2 regions of the Arsenicicoccus sp. UBA6765 genome follow, and region 2 is predicted to be linked to the other one. Evidence: riboswitches for the same ligand, from Rfam matches in the RefSeq annotation. Region 2 holds a riboswitch; the other holds the start of a gene.

Region 1 (6,794 bases), on a different contig from region 2:
CGGGGTCGCCCGCGGCGCGCGTGGCGTCGGGTGCGTCGCCGGTCGGACCGACGTCGGCGAGGCGTCGTGGGGGCGGTCCGGCATACCGGGCCGTGGGCCTGATCATCCGCCGGGCCCGCTGCTGCTCGAGCACGTGGGCCGACCAGCCCGCGGTGCGCCCGCACACGAACATCGGGGTGACGATCGGGGCCGGGACCTCGGCCAGGTCGAGCAGCACGGCCGCCCAGAACTCCACGTTGGTCGCGATCACGCGCTCGGGGTTGCGCTCGGCGAGCGCCACCAGGGCCGTGGCCTCGAGCTCGCAGGCCGCGGCGTAGCGCGGGGCGCCGAGGCGGCGGCAGGCGGTCTTGAGGACGTCGGCGCGGGGGTCGGTGCCGCGATAGACGCTGTGGCCGAAGCCCATGATCCGACCGCCCTCGGCGAGGACCTGCTCGACGATCCGCGCGGCGGGCTCGCCGGCCTCGACGTCCTCGAGCATCCACATGACCCGGCGTGGCGCGCCGCCGTGGAGGGGGCCGCTCATGGCCCCGACGGCTCCGGACAGGCAGGCCGCCGCGTCGGCGCCCGTGGAGGCGATGACCCGGGCGGTCAGCGCCGAGGGGTTGAGGCCGTGCTCGGCCACCGTGACCCAGTAGCTGTCGACCGCCCCCACGTGCCGCGGGTCGGGGTCGCCGCGCCACCGGATCATGAACCGCTCGGCGATCGAGCGGCCGCGGTCGACCTCGCGCTGAGGGACGGCGGGCAGGTCCTCGCCCCGCGCGGACTGCGCGATGAAGGACATGGCCATCACCGACGCCCGGGCGAGGTCCTCGCGGGCCTGCGTCGCGTCGATGTCGAGCAGCGGGAGGAAGCCCCAGACGGGGGCGAGCTGGGCGAGGGCGCTCTGCACGTCGACCCGCACGTCACCGGTGCGCACCGGCAGCGGGAAGGGCTCGGCGGGCGGCAGGCCGGGGTGCAGCGCCTCGTCGACGAGCAGCCCCCACACCTGCTCGAACGGCACGTGGCCGACGAGCTCGCGCAGGTCGACCCCGCGATAGCGCAGGATCCCGCTGTCGCGATCGGCCTCCGCGATCTCGGTGACGAAGTCGGCTGTGCCGCCCACCTCGCGGTCACCCACCCGTGCGCTTGACCCGCGGCGTCATACGGCGTCTGGGGGCCGGGCGGACCCGCTTGTCGAGGTCGTACCCCTCGATCAGGGCCTGCAACGTCTTCTTCTTGCTCGTGGGGTGCGACGCGACGGGCGTGTCCCCGTTGAACACGACGAAGTGCCGCTGGTCCCCGTCGAAGACGGTGAGCACCGAGCCGTCGACGAGGTGGTGGGCGTGCTCGAGGGCGCGCCGGCGAGCGTTGCTGCGCGCCACCTGCCGCTCGGCGAGCTCGCGCGCGGGCTCCTTGCCGTGCTTGACCGCCTCGTAGACGATCGGGCCGTACTTGACGCCGAGCTTGACCAGGTTGTTGACGGCGCCGACCTTGCCTCGTGCCATGACGGACCTCCTCAGGACGCGGTGACCGGGTCAGCCTAGTCTCGGGGTATGACGCAGAACGACGTGACCGACCCGCGGGTGACGGGCGAGCAGGGCGACGACGCCCGCGGCGCGGGGGTGCAGGGCATCCGGCGGGTCGACTACGCCGGCACGGGTCTGGACGAGGCGACGCTGGGGGACAGCCCCTGGTCGCTCGCGTCGACCTGGCTCGCGGAGGCCGTCGCCCACGACGCGTCCAGCGGCGGGCACACCGAGCCCGACTGCCTCGACCTGGCCACGGTCGGCGCGGACGGCCTCCCGGACGTGCGTCCCGTCCTGATGAAGTTCTTCACGCCCGCCGGTCCGGGGTTCATCACCGACAGCGGCTCCACCAAGGCGCGCCAGATCGGCGAGCAGCCGCGGGTGGCGGCGACGCTGCGCTGGTCCGCGCTCTACCGCGTCATCAGGTTCCGGGGTCGGGCGGTGCCGCTGGACGGGGACGAGCTCGAGGGCTACTGGCGCACCCGGCCCTGGGGCTCCCAGGTCAGCGCCTGGGCGTCCGAGCAGTCCTCGCCGGTCGACGGCCGGGAGGAGCTGCAGCGGCGGTATGCCGAGCAGGCCGCCCGCTTCACCCGTGACGGTGAGGAGGCCGAGATCCCGATGCCGCCGTCCTTCTGCGGCTGGCGGATCGCGTGCGACCAGATCGAGTTCTGGGCCGGTCAGCCGTCGCGCCTGCACGACCGCATCGCCTACGAGAGGGTGGGGGAGGGCGACCTCGACGACGCCGCGTCCTGGCGGCGGCACCGCAAGATGCCCTGATCTGCCCGATCCTGCCCGTCCTCGTGCCGGGCGGCGCTGCGTCGTGCGCGGCGCAAAGCAAGTCCACAGGCGCGCGTGGCAGGCTTGACCCGTGACTGACCTGATCGACACGACCGAGATGTACCTCCGCACGATCTACGAGCTGGAGGAAGAGGGCGTGAAGCCCCTGCGCGCCCGCATCGCCGAGCGACTCGGTCACGCCGGGCCGACGGTGTCCCAGACGGTCGCCCGCATGGAGCGGGACGGTCTGCTGCACGTGGCCGGCAGCCGCGAGATCGAGCTGTCCGCCGACGGTCGGCTTCGGGCGATGCGCGTGATGCGCAAGCACCGCCTCGCCGAGCGCCTGCTCCTGGACGTGATCGGCCTGGAGTGGGAGCACGTCCACGACGAGGCCTGCCGCTGGGAGCACGTGATGAGCGAGCGGGTCGAGCGCAAGATCCTCGGCCTCATCGGCGACGACCACGTCTCGCCGTACGGCAACCCGATCCCCGGTCTGGACGAGCTGGGGTCGGTCGGCACGGACGGCAAGGACCCCGGACTGGTCCCGCTGCACTCCGTCGTGGATGGTTCCGTGACCTCCGTCACAGTCACGGTCCGTCGGATCGGCGAGCCGGTGCAGGTGGATCACGAGGCTCTCGGCCTGCTGACGGCCGCTGGAGCGCTGCCCGGTGGCCGGGTTCGGGTGACCTCGGAGGGCGACCGGGTGATCGTCGTGGGCGTGAATTCCACTGACTCGCAGGGGGTTTCGCTCCCGGTGGATGTGGCGAGCCATGTGTTCGTGGACACCGTGACGTCCGACTGAGAGTGGTTATCGCACGCATGTGTGTCCGGTGCGGGCACTAGCAGCCGTACCCACGGAGGGCGCCTGTGATTCACCTGCCTGTGATCTGAACGTGACAATCCCGGGGGTGTCCGTTACCTTCTTTCACGGCCCTTCTCCCCCTGGAGGGGCTGCAGCAGGAGACGCCGAGTCCTGTCACTTCTGCTGTTCTGCTTATTCCGCTGACAGGAGCGGGGGACCCACCTTGGCGCGCAAGCGTCCCGGGGTGAAGCCACGAGAGTGGCCGGGCCATACCTTTCCGCCCGAACCCGACAGCTAACTTCGTAGGCGTTCGAGAGGTCAACTGTGTCCATTAGCACCCCCGGTCGGCACCGCGCTGCCGACGTCTCCTCCGCCAGTCTCCTGATCAAGGCGGCCAAGCACGCCGCCGCGCCGGCCACCAAGGTCGCGGGTGTCGTCGCCGCCACCGGTGGCATGGTCATCGCCGCGTCGATGCCCGCCACGGCCGCCCCGGCCGCTGCCGCTGCTCCCGCCAGCGTTGCTGCTCCCTCCGTCGCCGCCGTCGGCCAGCTCGGCCGCGTATCGCTCACCGGCGTCAAGAAGTCCAAGCTCAAGAGGGTCCGCGGGACCGTCAAGAAGCGCACCACCGTCAAGCGCAAGAAGGCCACGGTCAAGCGTAAGCGCTACACGACCAAGCGCAAGTACACCCGCACCTCGCGCACCTACCGTCGCACCGCGGTGCGACGCGTCAACCGCACCTACACCCGCGCCTCCCGCACCGCCGTGCGCCGCACCGTCGCGCGCAAGGTCGTCAAGAAGGCCGCCAACCCAGCTCCGCGCGCCGTCGCCGGCGGTGGCGTGCTCCGCACCGCCGCGAGCCTGTCCGGCATCTACTACCGCTACGGCGGCACCACCAGGGCCGGCTTCGACTGCTCGGGCTTCACGAGCTATGTCTTCCGCGCCAACGGCAAGTCCATCCCGCGCACCGCTGCCGCTCAGCAGCGCGCGACCCGTCGCGTGTCCTCCCCGCAGCCCGGCGACCTCGTGTTCTTCGGCTCCCCGGCCTTCCACGTGGGCATCTACGCCGGCGGCGGCATGATGTACGACTCGCCGCGCACCGGCCGCACCACGGGCCTGCACAAGATCTGGAGCAAGAACGTGAGCTACGGCCGCGCCTGATCGGTCGAGCCCTCTCGAGCAGCACGACGAAGCCCCCTCCGCCTCGGAGGGGGCTTCGTCGTGCTGCGCGCCGATCCCCCCCTTGTCGGCGCCGGAGGCGCCGGGCACGCTGCGTCCCCCCGGCGCAGCGTGCCCGGCCCCTGCCGTGCAGCCACCAGTCTGCCGGGCCGAGCGCGGGCGCGCATCAATCTTTGGTCGGGACTCGCCTACGACCCAGGTCGTAGGCTCCGGCGACCTCTGAGGACGAGCGCTGCTCCGGCCGGCCGGGCTCGAGGCCTTGTCGGCCATGACCGCGGCCAGGGTGGTCCGGGGCCGTCCGGGCCCGACGCGCGGGACCCTGACCGCGTCAAGCAGGTTCGTGAGCATCCGTGAGTCGCTGCCTTTGCCCGGACCGAGGAGCACCACGATCGGCAGACCGTTGCCGGCGCAGAGCTGGTGGACCTTGGGCGACAGGCCCCCGCGGGAACGACGGACCGCGTGATCGTCAGGCTCGACGAGCAGATTCTTGTGATTCGCGCCCATGGGTGGTCCGCTGCGCCTCAACAACTGCGGTGATGTGCTGTGCCCCCGAATGGATTCGAACCATCGACACCCGCTTTAGGAGAGCGGTGCTCTATCCCCTGAGCTACGAGGGCGGGGGTGGCGGCTGCGCCGACCACGGGCACCTATCTTGTCATGGCGGCGGGCGCAGCGATGACAGCGACCGGCGTGGTTCGTCATACGGGCGCGACCGCAGGGTGTGGATCGATCCAACCCGTCGGCCGCCGAGATGGACACGGAGGGTGAGATCCGCACCGATGGGGTGTGTCAACAGGGCGAACCTGGCCCGTGGTTACTCGCCAGTCTTGACCTTTGGCGGCTCATTGCTGATCATTCAACGAGCGGCGCGCATGGTTCCCTCCCCCTGCATCATGCGCGCCGCCACCATGTCCGCCCGGGGCATCCCGGCCTCGCTATCCTTGGCCGGTGACCCCAGCACCGCCCGCCGCCAGCCGCCCCACCGATGCGCAGGACCCGGCGGTCGCGGCCGTCGCCCACTGGCGGCGCGAGCTCGTCGAGGCGGGTGGACCCAACTCCTTGCTCTGGCGCCCGGCCGACGCGCGCGGGCGGCTCGAGCTGACGCACGGCCACCCGGCGGGGCTCGCGATCTTCCTGTCCGGGCGCGACGCCAAGCTGTCCGACCTGCACCGCGAGCCGCGGGCGCTGGCCGAGGCCGTGGTCGTGGCCCGGCGGATCCGCGCGACCGCCGAGGACCTCTGGCAGGACCGTGGGCTCGCCACCTGCTTCCTGGCTGCCGGTATGGCGACCTGGCAGACCTCCGGCGGGGCCGGGCGAGTGCCCAGCGCCCCCGTCTTCCTGCGCCCGTGCGAGCTGCGGCCCCGCGACCTGGCCCAGACCGACTTCGACCTCGTCGTCAGCCGCACCGCCGAGCTCAACCCCGCGCTGGTCGAGCTGGTCCGCGCCGAGCTCGGGGTGGAGCTCGACGGACGCCGACTGGCCGAGTCCTCCTGGGGGCGTAACGGGTTCGACCCCGAGGCGGCCTATCGCGAGCTGATCCGGCAGTGCTCGGGTCTGCCCGGCTTCACGATCGAGCGACGCCTCGGGATCGGGCTCTATCCCTACGCCAAGCTGGGGATGGTGGCCGACCTCGCCGGCGCCACCCTCACCGAGCACCCGGTGGTGCGCGCAGTTGGCGGCCTGCCCACCTCGCTGCGTCCGCCGACCGCCGAGCCGGCCCCGATGCCGCTGGTCCTGCCCGCCGACGAGCACCAGCGGGCCGCCCTCGACGCGATCGGTGCTGGTGACGACGTCGTGGTGCAGGGGGCGCCCGGCACCGGGATGACCCAGGTCGTCGCGGCGGCCGTCGCGGGGCTGGCCGCACAAGGCCGCAGCGTCCTGCTCGTGTCGCACGCGCGAGCGGCGATCGAGGCCGTGCAGGAGCGTCTCGCCGAGGTCGGGCTCGACCTGGTCACCGAGGCGCACGACGGACCCGACCTGCGGCACGAGCACGGGCCGCTCACGGCCGCGACGCCGGCCGAGCCCGTGCAGGCGACGGCCGCGACGACCCGCGACCACCACGCCGTCACCGAGCGGCTGCAGGGGCACCTCGTCGCCCTCCACCAGGCCCGACACCCGTGGGGCGTCAGCGCGTTCCAGGCGCAGGGGGCCATGGTCGAGCTGAGCCAGGTCGATCCGCCGCCGCGCTCCCGCGTGCGGCTCGCCCTCGACGACCTCGCCGCGCTGACCCCGCAACGCCTCGACGTCGCCACCCGCGAGCTCGTGCAGGTCGCCGAGGACGGCGCCTGGCTCACGCACAAGGGCGAGGACCCGTGGCGCGCGGCCCGGGTCACCACGCCGGCCGAGGCGGACGCCGCCCTCGTCGCGTGCGAACGCCTGGAGGGCGATCGCGGCCTCATCCGCCTGCGCAGCCTGGTCGACGCGCTCGGTCGCGAGGTCGGGCTGCCCCCTGCCGCCTCGGTGCGGGACATGGGTCATGACCTGGACCTCGTGTCGGGTGTGCGCGCCACGCTCGACGTCTTCGTGCCCGAGGT
Region 2 (6,794 bases):
GCCTGCGCCATCGTCACGGCGAGCGCCGGCCTGGCGACGCCCTTCCTCGTCGGCCGGGCCACCGACACGATCGTCGACGCGGTCCAGGACGGACGGGGGACCTCCGTCTTCCCGACGCTGGCGATCCTCACGCTCGCGATCCTCGCGGCCGAGCTGGTCAGCACCGTCGTGTCCAACCTGGGCGGCTACACCGGCGACGTCCTCAGCAACCGGATCCGCGCGATCCTGTCGACGCGCTACCTCGACAAGTTGCTGCGCCTGCCGCAGAGCTGGTTCGACGACGAGATGACCGGGACGATCGTGTCGCGGCTCAACCGCTCGATCACCGAGGTCTCCAACTTCGCGAAGTCTCTGGCCAACACCTTCTTCACCATGCTGATCCAGACGGCGGCGGTGCTGGTGATCAGCGCGATCTACTACTGGCCGCTGGCGGTGCTGCTGGCCGTCGTCTTCCCGACCTATGTCTGGCTCACGGGGCTCACGTCGCGCAAGTGGCAGCGGCTCGAGGCCGACAAGAACCACCACGTCGACACGGCCGGTGGCCGCTTCGCCGAGGTCGTGGGGCAGATCCGCGTGGTGCGGTCGTTCACCCGCGAGCGGCACGAGCTCGACACGTTCACGGACCACTTCATGCGGACCGACAGCACGACCAAGGAGCAGTCGCGGCACTGGCACACGATGGACATCATCCGTCGCGGCGTGCTCAACCTGGCCTTCGCGGCCATGTACCTCCTGATCTTCTGGCGGACCCTCGGCGGCGGCTTCTCCGTCGGCCAGATGGTGCTGCTGATCCAGCTGATCGCCATGGCCCGCATGCCCGTCGAGATGATGAGCTGGGTGCTGGACGCCTCGCAGCGTGCGGTGGCCGGGTCGCGCGACTACTTCAAGGTCATGGCGGCGACCGAGGTCGAGCACGTGCGCGAGATGCCGGCGCTGCCCGCCCGCGCCGAGGGCGACGCCGTCCTCGAGTTCGAGGACGTGCGGTTCGGCTACGGCGACGGTCCGGACGTGCTGCGGGACGTCACGTTCGACATACGGCCCGGCGAGCGTGTGGCCCTGGTCAGCGAGTCCGGCGGCGGCAAGACCACCCTGGTCAACCTGCTCCTCGGCCTCTATCCGCTGCGGGGCGGCCACATCCGCCTCGACGGCGTGGACATCGCCACGCTCCCCCACGACGAGCTGCGTCGCCGCATCTCCCTCGTCTTCCAGGACCCGTCGCTGTTCTCCGACACCGTCGGCGAGAACATCCGCTACGGCCACCCCACCGCCAACGCGGACGAGGTCGCCCTGGCCGCCGAGCGCGCCAACGCCAGCGGCTTCATCGGCGGGCTGGAGGGCGAGTTCGACGCCATGATCGGCGAGCGCGGCCTCAAGCTCTCCGGCGGTCAGAAGCAGCGCATCTCCGTGGCCCGTGCCATGCTCAAGGACGCCTCCGTGCTGGTCCTCGACGAGGCCACCAGCGCCCTCGACACCCGCTCGGAGCGGGCCGTCCAGGAGGGGCTCGTGCAGCTCATGGCCGGCCGCACCTCGCTGATCATCGCCCACCGCCTCTCCACCATCGCCGGCGTCGACCGCATCGTGACGATCAAGGACGGCCGGGTCGACGAGATCGGCTCGCCTGCCGAGCTGTCCACCTCCGGTGGCGTGTATGCCGAGCTGCTCGCCATGCAGCGCCGCGGCGAGGACTCGTACCTCAACGCGTACCAGACCGCCCAGTGATCACAGGTGCACGTGGGGGGCTCCCCACTCGTTAGTGTCACTTGACGCCTAAGTGATGCTAACGCCCCCGGAATCCCCAGCTGGTCACCCACCTGCGTGCAGGCACGCTTGTGCGCCAACCCAGGACTCTCCTTCAACGTCTCCTCGACCATGCGCACGGCGCGCTCACGCAGCTCATCGCTGTACCTCCTCGGTGCGGGCATAACTCCAGCCTCCCTGAAGAGGTCAGAACCCTCCACCAAACCCGGGGCGGTTCAGCCCGTCTGTGGTTGGTCGAGGCCGCCGCCGCGGGCACGCCGCGGATGCGGGTCAAGATGACCGAGGCGCTCAGCCTGGCCAAGCTGTTCGACCCCGTCGAGTTCGACTGGGCGCTGGGACACGCCGCGGTCCATGGCCGGTTCGCCGAAGCAGACCTCTGTTCGATCCTGGACCACCACGCCCGGCAGCCCGGCACCGGTGAGCACCGTGCCAGCGAGGAGTCCTCGCTGACCCAGGGCACCGCCGCGTGGGCACGGCTCGGCCAGCGATCCACCGCGGACAGCGACGGCGAGGTGGCCCGATGACGACCAGGAGCCCCATCAGCACCGCGCCGCCGTTACCGGTCGAGTTGGAGGAGCTGCTGCGCAAGCTGCGGCTGCCGCACATCCGTCGTCACGCCCCGAGGTCATCGCGACCGCGAAGGCCCAGCGGTGGGAACCGGCTGAGGTTCTCAAGGCGCTGTTCGCTGAGGAGGTCGCTGGCAGAGAACGCTCCGCCCTGGCCACCAGGCGGGCGGCCGCGGGGTTCCCGACCGGGAAGACCTTCAATGCGTGGCAGCCCGAGATCTCCTCGATCCCGGCCCCGACCCAGCAGGCCATGCGGACCTTGGAATGGGTCCACCGGCGAGAGAACCTCGTGGTGTGCGGGCCGTCAGGGACCGGGAAGACGTTCCTGCTGGAGGCGCTCGGGCAGCAGGCCGTCGAACAGGGACTCAACGTCGCCTGGTTCACCCTGGAAGACCTCGGGGTCCTGCTGCGCCGCCACCGTGCCGACGACACCGTGTCGAAGGCGATCGCCCGGGTCCTGCGTGCAGACCTCGTGGTGGTCGATGACATCGGCCTGCTGCCCGTCGCCGCCGATGCCGCCGAAGGGCTCTACCGACTCGTCGACGCCGCATACGAGAAACGCTCCGTCGCGATCAGTTCGAACCTGCACCCGTCCGGATTCGACGAACTGATGCCCAAGACGCTGGCCACCGCGACCGTCGACCGGCTGCTGCACCACGCCCACGTCTGCCAGACCAGCGGAGACAGTGTGCGACTTACTCAAGCACTCGCCGGCCAAGGGGTGAGCCCGTTGAGCTGACTGCCCTGGTCGGTGGTGGCCACAGCCCCCTGGGCAGATCCCATGGCCACCACCTGGCGGTTCTCGTGGCCGTCAGCGGGCAGGTTTCATATCCGCCCCCGGGCAGTTCCTACTGTCCCTTGACATTCGTCACGGCGGTCACCCTAGGCGCGCTGTCAATCGGCCCTGACTCACAATGCGGAGGGTGCGGCACGAGGCATGACATCAAAGGGGCGTCTCGGACGTGGTTCTGAGGCTCCTCTCCGTCATGCCTGATGCCTGGGTGAGCTGAGGGGCGGAGTCGACCGTCGTACGTCTCAGACGCGGCATCCAGTTTCAGTGTCCAGGCACCGCGATTCAGTTCACGCGGCTATCGACGGGCCTTCTCGACCCGGGGACCCGCCTCCAACGTCTCGAAGGGCGGTCTCTCAGCCGTGACGACTCGACGCTCGGTCCACGTGCGATCACGCCCAAGTCGCGGCAGAACGATCTCGTCGGGCTGTTGCAGGCGACGGCGGCGATCCGCTACGGCCAGGATCTCGGTGGCCATAGCACCAAGGTCGTGCAGGTTCTGGTGGGAGTGCGCCCGATGCCCGAGGTCTACCTGCGCGATGGCATTCACCCCGTGTCGCGACTCGGTATCGAGGAGGGTCGCAAGCTCCACGCCATACCCGTAGGGGATCGACAGGGAGGCGAGGTGCGATCGCCGGGTGGCCCACTCACCGGCCAAGGGCTGAACGACGCACGACAAGGAGGGTCGGTTCAGCGCCAGCCAGGGGCGCGCCACCAGCTCCGTCACCCGACCCCCTTCTGACGAGATCCCATCGCCCATGTCGAGGATTCGATCGTAGAACCCCTTCACCAGCAACGAGTCCGGGTCCGAGAGCAACGGGCCGAGGAGGGCGGAGACGAAGTGCGTGCCCCAGCCAGTCAGGTCTGCGTCGATGAAGACGACGATCTCGGACGACGTCACGAACTGCGACTTCCAGAGGGCTTCGCCCTTGCCGGCCCTCACCCCCAGATCGGGCCTGATGTCTTCGACTGACCACACCGTGGCGCCTGCGGCGCGGGCCACGCTGGCGGTCCGGTCGGAGGACAGCGAATCGAGGACCAGGAGCTCATCCACGAGGCCAGACAGGTCGTTGGCAATCTCACCCACGACCTGACCAACCGTCTGCTGCTCGTCCCGCGCCGGGATGACCACAGCGATCGTCGTCGACTCCTTCAGCGACAGCAGTCGCGCCAGCGGCCAGTCCTGCGTTGATGACGTGTTGCGCGCGAACCACCCTTGGTGCACAGGGTTCATGCCGCGGCCGAGAGCCTGAGCCGGTCCGGCAGCCGGTAGTCGGGCAAGAGGTCTCTGGATCCCATCAGCGACTCGACCGTGGCAATGACGTCCTGCACAAGGGCCTCTCCCATCCACAGCAAACTGCATCCGCTTACTCATTATGCTGCATCACGGCGCGGGGGCGGGGCAGCAGCAGCGTGGGGGTCATCGGGTGCGACGGGGGGAGCTGGCCAGCCCCACCTCTCGGAGCGTCCCGTATGTCGAAGTCCGCCCGGAGTCCGCGTCCCGGTCCCTGTTCCCTGCGGCACCCAAGCCGAAAGCGCCCTGCACCGAGCGCGCACGAAGGCGACCTGGAGGTAGGTCTTCTCCTGGTCAAGAGCTGGAGAAGGGACTCGAACCCTCAACCACCTGTTTACAAGACAGGTGCGCTACCGATTGCGCCACTCCAGCGGGATGGCGGCGGCTCCGTCGCGCGGCGGGCTCCGTCATACCTGCCGTCAGATCCTAGTCGGGTCGCCCGACGTGCCCTAAACGACGTCCCGAACGCCGCACTCGCACCCCGCAGCGAGGGCGTCTCGCCCTGCAGCACGAGACAGGCGAGGCACCAGCGCAGGTGCAACCGTCGGCGAGGGCGTCTCGCCCTGCAGCACGAGACAGGTGAGGCGTCAGCGCAGCACGTGCGTCCGGGCATGACGGAGGGCCGGCATCCCCCTCGGAGATATGCCGGCCCTCGATGTCACGGGCTGGGGCAGGGCGTGCGCGACGCCCCGCGATCAGCGGCGGACGTAGACGCGCACGTAGTAGCGCTTGCCCGAGCGGGTGTAGCGCTTCTTGAGCACGTAACGCTTCTTGGCGACGTAGCGCTTCTTCTTGACGACGCGCTTCTTCTTGACGACCTTGCGGACCGTGGAGCGGGAGGCCGGAGCGGCGCCGCCGCGGGTCAGGCCGGCGCGACGGGAGCAGACGGGCCAGGCGCCCGGGCCCTGGCCGGCGAGGACGCGCTCGGCGATGGCGATCTGCTGGGCCTTGGAGGCGCGGTTGGCGGTCGGGGCGTAGGCGCCACCGCCGTAGCCGAGCCAGGTGGAGCGGGAGAACTGCAGGCCACCGTAGTAGCCGTTGCCCGTGGCGATGTTCCAGCGACCGCCGGACTCGCAGGCGGCAACCTTGTCCCAGGTGCCGACGGAGGCGGCGTTGGCGGAGCCGGCGGCGGCGATGCCGCCACCCATCGCGAGGGCGGCCGTGGTGAGGCCGACGGTGGCGATGCGCTTGACGCGCTTGGGCACGCCGGAATGACGGGGGGTGTAACGCATGGGGGGAGTTCCTCTCCTGACGACGCCTGTGAAGTGAGCTGTCGGGTTCGGGCGGTCAGGTGCCCGGCCGCTGCTGCGGCTTCACCCCAAGACCCGCGAGGCGGGTCGAATTGGGTCCTCCACTGTCATCCTGCGCTCGGAGCTGGTGTGTCCGACGGGGTTGCCCTCTGGATGACGCTCGGCGTAGGGGGCATGCGCTGCTGAATTTCGGGGGTATGTAGTTGTGCCCGAGACGGAGAGGTTCTCTCCGCGACAAGCCGCCGGGCCCGGAGGGGCGGCGGCGACGTCAAGGAGGACTCTAGGGCCCGTTATACGTTCGAGACAAACCACAGGTTCGACTCAGGCTTCGGTGGTGGTCGCTCACAGTGACCAATCGCCCCCGTGATGGCCCGCTCTGGTCCCGGATGTCCCCTTGTTTCCGTTACGTACGGTGCGTCTTTGTGGGATGCGTCACATCTACGTCGTGAGCGTGTCAGTTCGCGTCGGAAACCACATGTTCGGACGCGCACAAGCGTGTGGGGGTCGACCCGATCGGGTCGACCCCCACACGTGAGGTGATGCGTGCCTGAGGCTCGCGTCAGCTGGCCGGGGCCATGAGCTTGGCCCAGGTGACCGGACCGGGGTAGCCGCTCACGTCGGAGCCGCTCCAGCCCAGGGACTTCTGGAAGGCCGCGACCGCCGCCTTGTCCACCTGGGTGAACGTCGGGCCGGCGCCGACCTTGTAGAAGCTGCCGAAGCCGTGAGCCTGCAGGCGCTTGCCCAGCAGGGTCACCGCGGGATCCTTGTGACCCAGCACGAACGCGCTGGCGCCGGGGTAGGACGAGGCCGAGCCCTGCGAGGTGGCCTTGGTGGTCGAGCGCTTGGTGGTCGCGCGCTTCGGCGCGGCCTGCTCGACGACCTTCTTGGAGGTGGAGCGCTTGGTGCTGCGCGGCTCCGAGGAGGACACGACCTTGCGCTCGGTGGAGCGCGAGGCGCGCGAGGTCGTGGCCGGGCTGCTGCTGTCGGCGCCGCCGCCGCTGCGGGTCAGACCCGCCTTGCGGGAGCAGACGGGCCAGGCGCCGGGGCCCTGAGCGGCCAGGACGCGCTTGGCGACCCGGATCTGCTCGGCCTTGGAGGCCGAGGCGGCCGAGCCGGAGCCGCCGTAGGCGCGCCAG

What was found. Region 2 has a riboswitch for cyclic di-AMP ahead of B4K29_RS18170 (transglycosylase family protein). Riboswitches for the same ligand answer to the same signal wherever they lie in the genome.
Region 1: it holds a riboswitch for cyclic di-AMP, as region 2 does, so the genes downstream of both, B4K29_RS17915 (C40 family peptidase) here and B4K29_RS18170 (transglycosylase family protein) in region 2, are expected to answer to the same signal.

Annotation. Positions count from the first base shown of each region.
Region 1 is NZ_DKGR01000063.1:207,076-213,869, reverse strand. It holds gene B4K29_RS17935 (citrate synthase 2) at 1-1,102, opposite strand, end outside; gene B4K29_RS17930 (hypothetical protein) at 1,110-1,484, opposite strand; gene B4K29_RS17925 (pyridoxine/pyridoxamine 5'-phosphate oxidase) at 1,533-2,282, shown strand; gene B4K29_RS17920 (metal-dependent transcriptional regulator) at 2,374-3,084, shown strand; cyclic di-AMP (ydaO/yuaA leader) riboswitch at 3,264-3,408, shown strand; gene B4K29_RS17915 (C40 family peptidase) at 3,409-4,242, shown strand; tRNA gene B4K29_RS17910 (tRNA-Arg) at 4,805-4,877, opposite strand; gene B4K29_RS17905 (AAA domain-containing protein) at 5,209-6,794, shown strand, end outside.
Region 2 is NZ_DKGR01000065.1:26,576-33,369, reverse strand. It holds gene B4K29_RS18195 (ABC transporter ATP-binding protein) at 1-1,719, shown strand, start outside; partial or broken gene B4K29_RS18190 (IS21 family transposase) at 1,968-2,282, shown strand; gene istB (IS21-like element helper ATPase IstB) at 2,386-3,063, shown strand; gene B4K29_RS18180 (glucosyl-3-phosphoglycerate synthase) at 3,413-4,348, opposite strand; tRNA gene B4K29_RS18175 (tRNA-Thr) at 4,708-4,780, opposite strand; gene B4K29_RS18170 (transglycosylase family protein) at 5,104-5,640, opposite strand; cyclic di-AMP (ydaO/yuaA leader) riboswitch at 5,649-5,792, opposite strand; gene B4K29_RS18165 (transglycosylase family protein) at 6,218-6,794, opposite strand, start outside.